3 regions of the Streptomyces sp. NPDC047061 genome follow, and region 3 is predicted to be linked to each of the others. Evidence: riboswitches for the same ligand, from Rfam matches in the RefSeq annotation. Region 3 holds a riboswitch; each other region holds the start of a gene.
The links. A riboswitch is a leader RNA that binds a small molecule or an ion and turns the genes downstream of it on or off. The one in region 3 is predicted to bind cyclic di-AMP.

Region 1 (4,173 bases), on a different contig from region 3:
CGAACTGGGCCTGTCGGAGGAGAAGCAACCGGAGGAGAAGTAAGCGGCGGAGAAGTAAGGGGCGGCCCGCAAGGAGGCCACCCCTTACCCGCCGGTGCCGCCTCAAGCCACGGAAGCGATCCGCATCTTGATGTCGTCCGGGGAGAGCGCCCCCTTGGCCGTCACGTGGTCGCCGGAGGACTCGCCGCGCAGCCGGCGCCCGATCCAGGGGACCAGGTACTCGCGGGCCCAGTGCACGTCGTCGCGGCGGACCTCCAGGGTGCCGCGGGGCGGCAGCGGCGGCCACGGCTGGTCAGGGTCGGCCGGTACCTCGACGCCGAGCACCTGGCCGGCGCGCAGCGCCACGCGCGTGTGCCCGTCGGCCGAGAGATGCAGGCGGTCGCCGTCCCAGGCCCGGCGGTCCTGCACGGTCTTCAGGGACCACAGGTCCAGGACCGGGCAGCCGTACCGGTCGGCGATGGCCCGGACGTGCCCGTTGTACGTGGCGATCTTGCCGCGCAGATGCTTGAGGACGGGGACGCCCCGGGTGTCGAACCCGGTGGTCACCAGGACTGTGCCGATGGCCTCGGTCAGCTGGGCCACGGCCCGCTCGAACCGCTCGGCCACCTCGTCGGGGTCGGTGCCGGGGCGGATGATGTCGTTGCCGCCCGCGCAGAAGGAGACCAGATCCGGGGCGAGTGCCAGGGCCTGCGGCACCTGGTCCGCCACGATCTGGTCGAGCAGTTTCCCGCGCACGGCAAGGTTGGTGTACTCGAAGTCGCCCTCGGGCCGTCGGTCCGACAGCAGTACCGCGAACCGGTCGGCCCAGCCGACGAACGCCCCGTCGGGGCCGGGGTCGCCGACGCCCTCGGTGAAGCTGTCCCCCACCGCCGCGTACGACCCGATCACTGATGCATTGTCACTCTTCGAATCGTCTCCCACATCGGACCATGATTCACCTTCGACTGTGACCTACGCGACCGTAATAAGGGGTTGACGTTCGGTGAGATAAGACACTTTTAAATACTTTGCCAAGCTTGGAATAAGTCTCTGATCAGCGGCGTTGACGTGTCGATCACCGGACATGGAAACACCGAAGGCCGGACCCGGGGATCGGGGGTCCGGCCTTCGGAGTGTGTGTCGGACCGGTGCGCGCCGGGTCAGCCGACGGCGAGGCCCTTCGAGCGGAGGTAGGCGACCGGGTCCACGTCCGAGCCGTAGTCGGGGGTGGTGCGGATCTCGAAGTGGAGGTGCGGGCCGGTGACGTTGCCGGTCGCGCCGGAGAGGCCGATCTGCTGACCCGCGGTCACGGTCTGGCCGACCGAGACGGAGAGGGCGGAGAGGTGGCCGTACTGCGCGTAGTAGCCGTCGGCGAGCCGGACGACGACCTGGTTGCCGTAGGAGCCGCCCCAGCCTGCCGTGACGACCGTGCCCGTGCCGACGGCCTTGACCGGGGTGCCGGTCGGGACGACGAAGTCGACGCCCGTGTGGTACCCGCTGGACCACATGCCGCCGGCGACGTGGTAGCCGGTGCCGACGGTGGCACCGGTGACCGGAAGGGCGAAGCCGGAGGCACTCGTCACCGAGCCGTCCGACGCGGAGGCCGAGGAAGCCGAGGATGAGGTGGACGACGGCGAGGTGGACGACGGCGAGTTCGAGGGCGCCTCGGAACGGGAGCCGGAGTCCGCGGTGTCCGTCGTCGCGGCGTGCCGGCCGCCGAGCGCGAGCTCGAGGCCCGGGTGGATCAGCGAGGGGTTGTCGCCGACGGCCTCCCGGTTGTCGGCGTAGAGCCGGTGCCAGCCGCCGCGGACGTCGTGCTCGCGGGCGATCTTCGCGAGACAGTCGCCGGGCACCACGGTGTAGACGCGGTGCGCGGAATGCGCGGCGGAATTCTTCGCGGCCGTCTTCTTCACCGCGGTCTTCTCGACCGTGGGAAGCGACTGCGTGGCCTTTTCGGAAACGGACTGCGAGGTGGCCGCGTGGGCGCCGGTGGCCCCCATGAGCGGCAGCGCCAGGGCGGCGCCACCGGTTCCGGCGACGGCCATCGAGCGGGTGAGACGCTGGGACTTGGGGCGGCGGTGCTTACCCTTCGCGGGCATGGCGCATTCCTCTCCGGCGCCTGCGAGGTGAGCTGTCGGGTTCGGGCTGGAGCTGCCCGGCCACGCGGGAAGACGTGACTGCACCCCTGGCCGTCCCGGGAACCGGAACAGGCGGTCGTACCTGGTGGGTCCCCCGCTCCTGCCGGGCACGGGTGAGTGTGTGGGGACTCCGGGCGGCGGCAGGATTCGGCGTTCCGACCGGATGTGTGGCGAACGTAAGCGAGTGAGACGGACGCGGACAAGCGGCCGGTTCCGCCTGTCCGGGTTTCACTTGATCCGTTACCGGAAATCCCCGTCACCCTCCGTGAATTCCGGTCCTTTCGGTTTTCCAACCTTCTTGGAAAGCACCGCAATTACGTGAACATGACGCGCGACGGACGGTCACGAATATGACGCTCCTCACGCACGTCACACCACGTCCCCTTATTCCAGAGCGAGTTGTAATGAAGGCGCCAATTCGGACAGATGGGTTAGATGTGTCAGATCCGGCGGAGCCGGATGACCGACGCATCCAGGTCGCCCTTCAGCCCGGCGTGCAGCCCGTGATGCAACAGAACGGCACCTCGGTACACTTCGCCCGTTTCGCGGCATTCGTACGATTCCGTGGGATCGAGGCCCTGCAGTCGCAGCGCCGGCGCCGGCTCGCCGTAGCTCTGGGCCTGCAGCCAGGCGAGGACGACGGTCTCGTCGCCGAGCGTGTACTGCACCGCGCTGAGCCCGCCGGCCGGCGGCCGCAGCCGGAACTGGTCGCCGCGCTGCACGAGGGGCCGGATCTCCTTGTAGAGCTCCACCCAGCGCCCGGCCTCGGCGAGCTCCTCCTCGGTCCACTGCGAGAGGTCGCCGCCGACCCCGAGCGCCCCCGCCATCGAGCTGACGAAGCGGAAACGCAGACTGCTGACCCGGCCGTTGAGCTGGTGGTTCGGGCTGTCGGTGACCCAGGCGGACATCACCCGGGCGGGGTGGATCTGGCTGAAGCCGTGCTGGATGGCGAGCCGGTCCAGTGGGTCGGTGTTGTCGGAGGTCCACACCTCGTCGGTGCGGCTCATGATGCCGAGGTCGATCCGCCCGCCACCGCCGGAGCAGGACTCGATGGCGACGTCGGGGTGGGCCGCGCGGATCCGGTCGAGGAGGGCGTACAGCCCGCGGACGTGGTCGACCCACAGGCGCTGCGGGTAGGGCTCGCCGGGCCAGCCCGCGTCGGTGAAGCAGCGGTTGAAGTCCCATTTGACGTAGTCGATCGGGGCGCTGGACAGCAGCGTGTCGAGCTGCTCCCAGAGGTACTCCCGGACGTCCTCGCGGGCCAGGTTGAGGACGAGCTGGTTGCGCAGTTCTGTCCGCTTTCGCCCTTCCTGGTACTGCACCCAGTCGGGGTGCGCGCGGTACAGGTCGCTGTCCGGGTTCACCATCTCCGGCTCGACCCAGATGCCGAACTGCATGCCGAGGGCGTGCACGTAGTCGGCGAGCGGCTTGAGGCCCTTGGGGAAGCGGTCGAGGTTGGGTGTCCAGTCGCCGAGGCCGGCACGGTCGCTGGTGCGCTTGCCGAACCAGCCGTCGTCCACCACGAACAGCTCGATGCCGATCGCGGCCGCCCGCCGGGCGAGGGTGGCCTGCTGCTCCTCGGAGATGTCGAAGGTCGTGGCCTCCCAGGAGTTGAACAGCACGGGCCGGTCCCGGTCGGCGTCCGGGATGATGTACGCCCGCTGGTAGGCGTGCCAGGCACGGCTCGCCCCGCCGAAGCCGCCGTCGGTCCACAGGCCCGCGAAGACCGGACTGGTGTACGACTCGCCCTCGGCCAGCATCAGCAGGCCCGAGTCGTCGTAGCCGGCGCCGCCGGTGATCTGCACCCGCGCGTCCGGGAGTTGGGCGACGGCGATCCGCCAGGAGCCGGACCAGCCGAGGGCGCAGCCCCAGACCTCGCCGCGCTCCTCGGTGGCGTCGGTGTCGAGGGCGACCCAGGGCAGGTGCTGGTGGCTGGTGTGGCCGCGGCGGCTGCCGATGACCTTCTCGCCGTAGGTGAGCGGGGCGCTGGTGAGGCGGGACTCGGCGGCCCAGCGGCCGTGCAGCTGGGAGAGCCGCCAGCCCTCGCGGTCGGGCA
Region 2 (4,173 bases), on a different contig from region 3:
GCGAGCGCGATCTGCTCACCGGGGACGTAACCGGCCTGCTTGATCGCCTCCAGGATGAGGTCGAGCGCGGCGCGGTTCGACTCCAGGTTCGGGGCGAAGCCGCCCTCGTCGCCGAGGCCGGTGGCCAGGCCCTTGCCCTTCAGGACCTTCTTGAGGGTGTGGTAGACCTCGGCACCCCAGCGCAGCGCCTCGGAGAAGGACTCCGCGCCGATCGGGGCGATCATGAACTCCTGGATGTCGACGTTGGAGTCCGCGTGCGAGCCGCCGTTGAGGATGTTCATCATCGGGACGGGCAGCAGGTGCGCGTTCGGGCCACCGAGGTAGCGGAACAGCGGGAGGTCGGACGCCTCGGAGGCGGCGTGCGCGACGGCGAGGGAGACACCGAGGATGGCGTTGGCGCCGAGCGAGCCCTTGTTGTCGGTGGCGTCCAGGTCGAACATGGCCTGGTCGATCAGGCGCTGCTCGGTGGCGTCGTAGCCGACCAGCTCCGGGCCGATCTGCTCGATGACGGCGAGGACGGCCTTCTCGACACCCTTGCCCAGGTAGCGGTTGGGGTCGCCGTCACGGAGCTCGATGGCCTCGAAGGCACCGGTGGAGGCGCCGGACGGGACGGCGGCACGACCAGTGCTGCCGTCGTCGAGGCCGACCTCGACCTCGACCGTGGGGTTGCCTCGGGAGTCCAGGATTTCCCGGGCTACGACGACGTCGATGGACGGCACGAGCATCTCCTTCTTGGGATGTGACGCTGGTTGTGCGGGGCGCACGCGGGCCTCGTCGGCCCTTGCTCAGCCTTGCGACTAGAGCCTAACCGTCCCAGGGCCGTCGGCCGGCACGACCGACCGGCCCGTGGACACACAGACGGTACTCATTGTTCACGTGCGGAACAAAGGGGGGCCCGATGAAGAACGGAAGAAGAGCGGGCCAAGAAGGGGGCCGAGAAGGGGGCCGAGAAGCGGGCCGGGAAGGGGACGGCAAAGAGAAACCCCGCCCCGGTGCGTACGGGGGAAAACGCACCGAGGCGGGGGCCCGTGGGGACGGGGGTGGCCCTCACGTGATCCCCACTATGGGGACCACGGCTGTGCGGGCGCTGTGGTTCAGCTGGGTGCCGCTTAATATGTGCGACGACCTCGCACGTGCGGCGACCGCCCCGCGTCCTCCTACTTCAGGTGCAGCTGCTGACCCGGGTAGATGAAGTCGGCGTCGGCGACGATGCCCTTGTTCAGCTTGAACAGCGCCTGCCAGCCGCCCTTGACCTTGTGCTTCTCGGCGATCGAGCTGAGGGTGTCGCCCTTGACGACCTTGTACTCGCCGTTGCCCTTCTTGACCTTCTTGCCCGTCGGGGTGGTGACGGTCCTGGTCGCGGCCGGGCGCTCGGCGGAGCGGGAGGCGGCCTGCGTGTCGGTCGTACGGCTGCTCGTGCTCGTGCTGCTCGACGAGGAGCCGGAGGCGCTGCTGCCGGTGTAGGTGGCGTTGGACAGGCCCGTGCCGCAGACCGGCCAGGCGCCCTTGCCCTGCGCGGCGAGGACCTTCTCGGCGATCGTGATCTGCTGCGCCTTGGTGGCCTGGTTGGCCTGCGCGGCGTACTGCGTGCCGCCGTACGCGGCCCAGGTGGAGGCGGAGAACTGCAGGCCGCCGTAGTAGCCGTTGCCCGTGTTGATGGCCCAGTTGCCGCCGGACTCGCACTGGGCGACGGCGTCCCACTCGGAGGCGGTGGCGGCGGAGGCGCTGCCGGCCGCCATCAGCGGGGCGGCGACGGCGACGCCGGTGACACCGGCGACAGCGATGGCGCGGACGGCCCTGGACGGACGACGGTGCTTGCCCTTGCCGGAAAACAGCATGGATCGATCCCCTCACCGACGCCTGCGAGGTGAGCTGTCGGGTTCGGGCCGGTTGAGTTGCCCGGCCGCACACCCGTGTGTCGGTGCGCGGCTTCACCCCGAGCCGGATCGGCGGTCTCAACCACCCATCACGGCACTTACCTTGGGTCCCCCGCTCCTGCCTACGGCGCATGACGCGTCGACTGTTCCCGGACGGCCGCTGGCAGGACTCGGCGTTGCGACGGCCGGGGCTCGTGGTGACGAGCGGCCTCGACCGTAAACAGGGCATCAGGTGAATTTCAAAGATGATCAGGGCTTCTGAGACTCATCCCACACTTTCACCAAACCGGACATTTGGCTTCGAAATGGGGCGGCTCACAGACCCCAACTCCCGTCGCTTTTCGTCCGTTTAGCTACCGAGTTTCAGGGTCTGACCGGCACTGATGTCGTTCGGGTCGGCACCGATGTCCGCCTTGTTCGCGGCGTAGAGCGCACGCCATCCGCCGTCGAGGTCAAGGGAGTCGGCGATGGAGGCGAGGGTGTCGCCGGCGCGGACGGTGTAGGTGCCGCTGTCACGCACGGCGTGACGACCCGAGGAGGTGGCACTCTGACCGTTTGTCACGCTTTCGTCCGCCGAGCCGCCGCGATGCTTGCCACCACTGCCGACGGCCCCCGTGTCGACCAGGCTCCAAGAGCCTTCAGCCTGCCCCGAATTGTCCGAGTCGTCACTCTCGGGGATGACGGGACTCTCGCTCGCCTTCGAAGTGCCGGAGTCGGAAGATTCCGACTTGTCCGTCTTGGTGGATTTACTGGGGGTGTCCTTCTTGGAGTCACCGCTCGCGCTCGGAGAGGGAGTGGCGGAGTCGCCCCCGGAGTCCGCGGCACCCGAGGAGGAGCCGGAATCGGAGGAGGAGGACGACGACGAATTCGACAGCCCGGAGGACGAGTCCGACGAGTCGGAGGAACCGGACGAATCACCCGAGTCGTCAAGTCCCGTGTCGACGTTCACCGAGGCGTCGTCGGAAGAGAGTCCGGCGATCAGGGCGCAGGTCCGCCAGGGCTTGGTGCCCTGGTCGGCGAGTATCTTCTCGGCGACCGCGATCTGCTGCGAACGGCTCGCCTGGTCGGGCGTACCGGCGTAGTCCAGGCCCCCGTACTCGCTCCAGTCGTCCAGGGAGATCTGGAGGCCGCCGTAGTAGCCGGTGCCGTCGTCGGCGCTCCAGGAGCCGCCGCTCTCGCACTGGGCCACCTGGTCCCAGGTGGAGCCGTCGGCCGCGTTGGCGCTCACCGCGCCGAGGAGCGGGATGGCGATGGCGGAGCCGGTCACGCCGGCCGCGACGAGGAGAGCCGGAGCCTGACGGGGGCGACGGTGACGACCGTTCCCGGAGAGCATGCGGAAACCTTTCGAGCGACAGCGATGACCGGCGCGGCGGGTCCCGCAGGGGCGCCGCACTGATGGGTGAACGTATCGGCAGACGATCACTTGTCACAAGTTAATGCCGCGCAGATCACGTGAAGATCACAGACTTGAACGCTAGTCACCTTTTGCCCGTACGGGCCGGTAGCGGCTTCGGTGAGGACCCGGAGACGGCTCGGCGAGGGCTCATCGGCCGACGGGCGTGAACTCCACGGGCAGCGTGCGCAGTCCGCGCATGATGAGCCCGCCACGCCACCGCAACTCCCCTTCGTCTGCCGCGAGTCGCAGGTCGGGGAGGCGGGTGAGGAGGGTGGCGAGGGCGGTCTGGCCCTCCAGGCGGGCCAGCGGGGCGCCGAGGCAGTAGTGGATGCCGTGGCCGTATCCGAGGTGCTGGTTGTCCCGGCGTGAGAGGTCGAGGGTGTCCGGTCGGGCGAACCGCTCCGGGTCCCGGTCCGCCGCGGCCAGGACGACCAGGACCGGGTCGCCGGGCGCGATGTGCTGCCCGCCGATGTCCACCGGCTCGGTGGCGAACCGCCAGGTGGCCAGCTCCACCGGCCCGTCGTAGCGCAGCAGTTCCTCGACACCGGTCTCCAGCAGCCCGCGCTCACCGGCGGCGAGGGAGTCCTGCAGCCGGGCGCGCTGCTCGGGGTGGGTGAGCAGCGCGTACGTCCCGTTCCCGATCAGGTTGACGGTGGTCTCGAACCCGGCGAACAACAGGATGAACGCCATGGCCGCGGCCTCGTTCTCGGTGAGGTGCTCACCGTGGTCCGAGGCCCGGATGAGCCCGGAGATGAGGTCCTCACCTGGGGCCGGCTCGGCGGGCAGCTCCTGCCTCTTCCGGTGGATCAGCTCGGCCAGGTACCCCCGCATCTTCTTCACCGACCGCGCGACCCCGCCCCGCGGCCCTCCCCCGTGTCGGATCATCATCCCCGCCCAGTC
Region 3 (4,173 bases):
GCGGGACTCGTTGCGCTCGATGACCGCGTTGGCGGCGCTCAGGATCGTCTGCGTGGAGCGGTAGTTCTGTTCGAGGAGGATCGTCGTCGCGTTCGGGTAGTCCTCCTCGAACTGGAGGATGTTGCGGATCGTCGCACCCCGGAAGGCGTAGATCGACTGGTCGGCGTCACCGACGACGCAGAGTTCGGCGGGGGGCAGGTCGTGCCCGCCGGGCGGGGTGTCGGCGCCGTCGGCTCGCGTGCCCGTGCCGGTGCCGACGAGCTCGCGCACCAGGGCGTACTGGGCGTGGTTGGTGTCCTGGTACTCGTCGACCAGGACGTGCCGGAAGCGGCGGCGGTAGTGCTCGGCGACGTCCGGGAAGGCGCGCAGCAGGTTGACCGTCGTCATGATCAGGTCGTCGAAGTCGAGGGCGTTCGCCTCGCGCAGCCGCGACTGGTACATGGCGTAGGCCTGGGCGAGGGTCTTCTCGAATCCGTCGGTGGCCTGGGCGGCGAAGTCCTCCTCGTCGATCAGCTCGTTCTTCAGGTTGCTGATCTTGGCGCTGAAGGACTTGGGCGGGTAGCGCTTGGGGTCCAGGTCCAGGTCCCGGCAGACCAGGGCCATCAGGCGCTTGGAGTCGGCCGCGTCGTAGATCGAGAAGGAGGAGGTGAAGCCGAGCTTCTTGCTCTCCCTCCGGAGGATCCGGACACAGGCGCTGTGGAAGGTCATCACCCACATCGCGTGGGCGCGCGGGCCGACGAGGTGCTCGACCCGCTCCTTCATCTCGCCCGCGGCCTTGTTGGTGAAGGTGATCGCGAGGATCTGGCCCGGGTGCACCTGGCGCGCGCCGAGCAGGTGGGCGATGCGGTGGGTGAGTACCCGGGTCTTGCCGGAACCGGCGCCGGCCACGATGAGCAGCGGCGAGCCGGCGTGCACGACGGCCGCCCGCTGGTTCTCGTTCAGCCCGTCCAGGAGCGCGGCCGGGTCCAGGGCCGGGCGGGCGGCGCCGTCGCGGTAGTAGGCGTCCCGGTCCGGGGGCACGTCGAACTTCCCGCCGAACAGATCGTCCGGAATCGACTCCGGAGCGTGCTCGTCCTCGGGCGGCGGCGGAGGTTCCTCGTCATGGCCGCGGGGGGCCTGGAGGCTCGCCAGGAAGCTGTCGTCAAAGAGGCTGCTCATCGCTCTCCGAGTCTAGGGCGCCCCACCGACAACCGGCCGCCGCCCCGGAAACTCGCCCGGGTGACCGAACAGATCCGCTCCGTCACGGCAGGCCGACGCACTCCACGGTGTCGCGGGCACCGACGGCGAACCACCACCCCCTTCCCCGACAAGTCGCCCATACCACCCCAGACAACCTTGCCTGAACCGGCCTCAACAACAAGGTCACGAAAATGTATCGGGCATATCGCACATCAAACTTCACAGAGGCCACACGAGTTGGTTAGCGTGCCAGGCAGGCCGTACGACCTCCACCGGCGAACATCGCCGGGCCGCACGGCCTCCGCCGAGTCCGGGGCGCCGCCGCGCATCCGGAGCCGGGGACCCACACCGATCCCGGGGTGAATCGGTCCCGACTCCCCTCCGGGGAGCGGACCGTAGGGCAACCCTTCCGAACCACCCGCCCGAACCCGACAGCTAACTCGGTAGGCGGAACATGGAAGGAGTCGCCTCCGTTGGCGTCGCACCGCAAGTCCCGGCCGTCAGGAATACGCGCGGCGGGCATACGCACCCCCGCGCTGGCCACCGCAGCCCTCACCTCCGTGGCCCTGCTCTCCCAGACGGCCGAGGCCGCACCCCCCGAGGACGGCAAGCCGAGCCTGGAGGAGGTCGAGAAGAAGGTCGACTCGCTCTACCGGCAGGCGGAGTCGGCGACCGAGAAGTACAACGCGGCCAAGGAACGGACCGGCAAACAGCGCAAGCAGGTCGACACCCTGCTCGACGACGTCGCCGAGCGCACGGACCGGCTGAACAAGGCGCGTGAGGAGCTGGGTTCGTTCGCCGCGGCCCAGTACCGGACCGGGACGAGCGTTTCCGACACGGCGACCTTCCTGCTCGCGGACAGTCCCCAGGACTACTTCGAGCAGGACCAGTTGATGAGCCGCCTGACCTCGCGTCAGAAGGACGCGGTCGACGACTACGTCACCCAGCAGTCCGCGACCATGAAGAAGCGCCAGGAGGCCGCCAAGAGCCTCGAGACGCTCACCGAGACGCAGGACGACCTCAAGACCGCCAAGACCACCGTCCAGACCAAGCTGGCCTCGGCGCGGGAGCTGCTGTCGCAGCTGACGGCCGCGGAGAAGGCCCGGCTGGCGGCGCTCGAGAAGCGGCAGGAGGAAGCGGCGGCCCGCAAGGCGGCGGAACTGGCGAAGCAGCAGGCCGCGGCCGCCGACCAGGGGACCTCGTCGTCCTCGACGTCGAGCGGCTCGTCCTCCGGCTCGTCCTCCGGCTCCTCCACCTACGCCACGAAGGCCGCCAAGGCGATCGCCTTCGCCCGCGCACAGATCGGCAAGCCGTACGTGTGGGGCGCCACCGGTCCCGGCTCCTACGACTGCTCCGGGCTCTCCCAGGCCGCCTGGAAGGCCGCGGGCGTCTCCCTGCCGCGCACCACCTACGACCAGGTGAACGCCGGCACCACCGTCTCCCTCGCCGACGCCCGACCCGGCGACCTGGTCTTCTTCTACGACGACGTCAGCCACGTCGGCATCTACATCGGGGACGGCATGATGATCCACGCCCCCAAGCCCGGCGCTTACGTCCGGGAGGAGTCGATCTACTACGGCGGCGAGTCGATCATCCACAGCGTGGTACGCCCGGCCTGACCCGATGGGGCGCCCACCACACCTCGGGCGCCCCCTGGCACTCCCCCGCACCTGATCGCACCTCGACGCGATCCGAGCACCGCCTCGCGCATCCGCCTCGCGCGCCCCCGGCCGCTTCCACGCATCCGCTCGCACCCCGTTCCCGCCGCCCCTTCCCGCCGCCCCTTCCGGCGCCGCTTCCCGCCGCCGCGGGGTTTTCGGGCCGCACGCGCGCGTGGCCCGTTCGTGCCGTGGCCGGCCCTCCCTAGCATCAGCGGCATGTCCGGTATTTCCCCCTCCCCGCCTGGTCGGCGTGGCGTCCGGCCGCGGCCGGGGCCGCTGTGATGGCCACCGGCATCATGTCGGTGGGGCTGCACCTGGCGGGGGCGGAGACCGTGTCCCGGGTGGCGCTGGTGCTTGCCTGCGTGATGTGGGCGGCGCTGGCCGCGGACTTCGTCGTACGGCTGGCGCTCGATCGCCGGCACTGGGCGGCGGAGGCGCGGACGCCTGGCGCGCTCACCGCCGTGGCGGCGACGACGGTGCTGGGACGGAGTTCTCGGCGCTCGGGTGGCAGCCCCTCGCCGAGGCCCTGCTGGCGCTGTCGGCGGTGCTGTGGCCGCCGCTGCTGGTCCTCGTCGTGCGGCACTGGAAGCCGAGGATGCCCGGCGCGGTGTTCCTGGCCTGTGTGGCCACGCAGGGCCTGGCCGTACTGGGAGCGACGCTGGCGGCGGCCGTGACGACGGCGTGGCTCGCCCACCTCTCGCTGGTCCTCTTCTGGCTGGGGCTGGCGATGTACGGGCTCGCCGTACCGCGGTTCGAGTGGCGGCAGATCGCCGAGGGGCCCGGTGACCAGTGGGTGGCGGGCGGCGCGCTCGCGATCTCGGCGCTGGCCGGGGCGAGGCTGCTGGCCGCCGACACCGCGCGACTGTACCTGTGGAACGACGACGACCGCGGTGTCCTGCGTGTGGTGACGGTGGCGCTGCTGGTCCTCGACCTGGCCTGGTACGTCGTCCTGCTGGCCGCGGAGGTGGCATGGCCCCGGCCGCGTTACGACGTGCGCCGCTGGGCGACGGTGTTCCCGATGGGGATGACGGCGACGGCGACGCTCTCGGTGGCGGCCGCCGTCGGCGTGCCGTGGCTGAAGTGGCCGGGGCGGGTCCTGGTGTGGGTCACGGTGGCGGCCTGGCTGGCGGTGGCGGCCGGCGCGGCGGCGGCCGCCCGTGCCGGCCTCAGGAAGGCCCGCTGAGGACGCCGGGGATGCCGGGGATACCGGGGGTCACGTCCACAGGACGGCGATGAAGATGTTCGCCACCGTGAGCAGACCCACCAGCCCGAAGGCGCCCTTCTCCACCTTCTCGTCGTCCCGTTTCACGTAGACGAGACCGAGGATCACGAT

Region 1: another riboswitch for cyclic di-AMP. It lies ahead of ABZ887_RS19260 (LysM peptidoglycan-binding domain-containing M23 family metallopeptidase); the one in region 3 lies ahead of ABZ887_RS05475 (NlpC/P60 family protein).
Region 2: another riboswitch for cyclic di-AMP. It lies ahead of ABZ887_RS12780 (transglycosylase family protein); the one in region 3 lies ahead of ABZ887_RS05475 (NlpC/P60 family protein).

The regions. Positions count from the first base shown of each region.
Region 1 is NZ_JBEYVI010000012.1:62,101-66,273, reverse strand. It holds gene ABZ887_RS19270 (TetR family transcriptional regulator C-terminal domain-containing protein) at 1-43, shown strand, start outside; gene ABZ887_RS19265 (SGNH/GDSL hydrolase family protein) at 103-888, opposite strand; gene ABZ887_RS19260 (LysM peptidoglycan-binding domain-containing M23 family metallopeptidase) at 1,140-2,078, opposite strand; cyclic di-AMP (ydaO/yuaA leader) riboswitch at 2,083-2,243, opposite strand; gene ABZ887_RS19255 (alpha-galactosidase) at 2,558-4,173, opposite strand, start outside.
Region 2 is NZ_JBEYVI010000006.1:115,129-119,301, forward strand. It holds gene eno (phosphopyruvate hydratase) at 1-725, opposite strand, end outside; gene ABZ887_RS12780 (transglycosylase family protein) at 1,158-1,838, opposite strand; cyclic di-AMP (ydaO/yuaA leader) riboswitch at 1,843-2,017, opposite strand; gene ABZ887_RS12785 (transglycosylase family protein) at 2,227-3,210, opposite strand; gene ABZ887_RS12790 (cytochrome P450) at 3,421-4,173, opposite strand, start outside.
Region 3 is NZ_JBEYVI010000002.1:431,267-435,439, reverse strand. It holds gene pcrA (DNA helicase PcrA) at 1-1,158, opposite strand, end outside; cyclic di-AMP (ydaO/yuaA leader) riboswitch at 1,472-1,644, shown strand; gene ABZ887_RS05475 (NlpC/P60 family protein) at 1,653-2,798, shown strand; partial or broken gene ABZ887_RS05470 (tellurite resistance/C4-dicarboxylate transporter family protein) at 3,080-4,023, shown strand; gene ABZ887_RS05465 (hypothetical protein) at 4,054-4,173, opposite strand, start outside.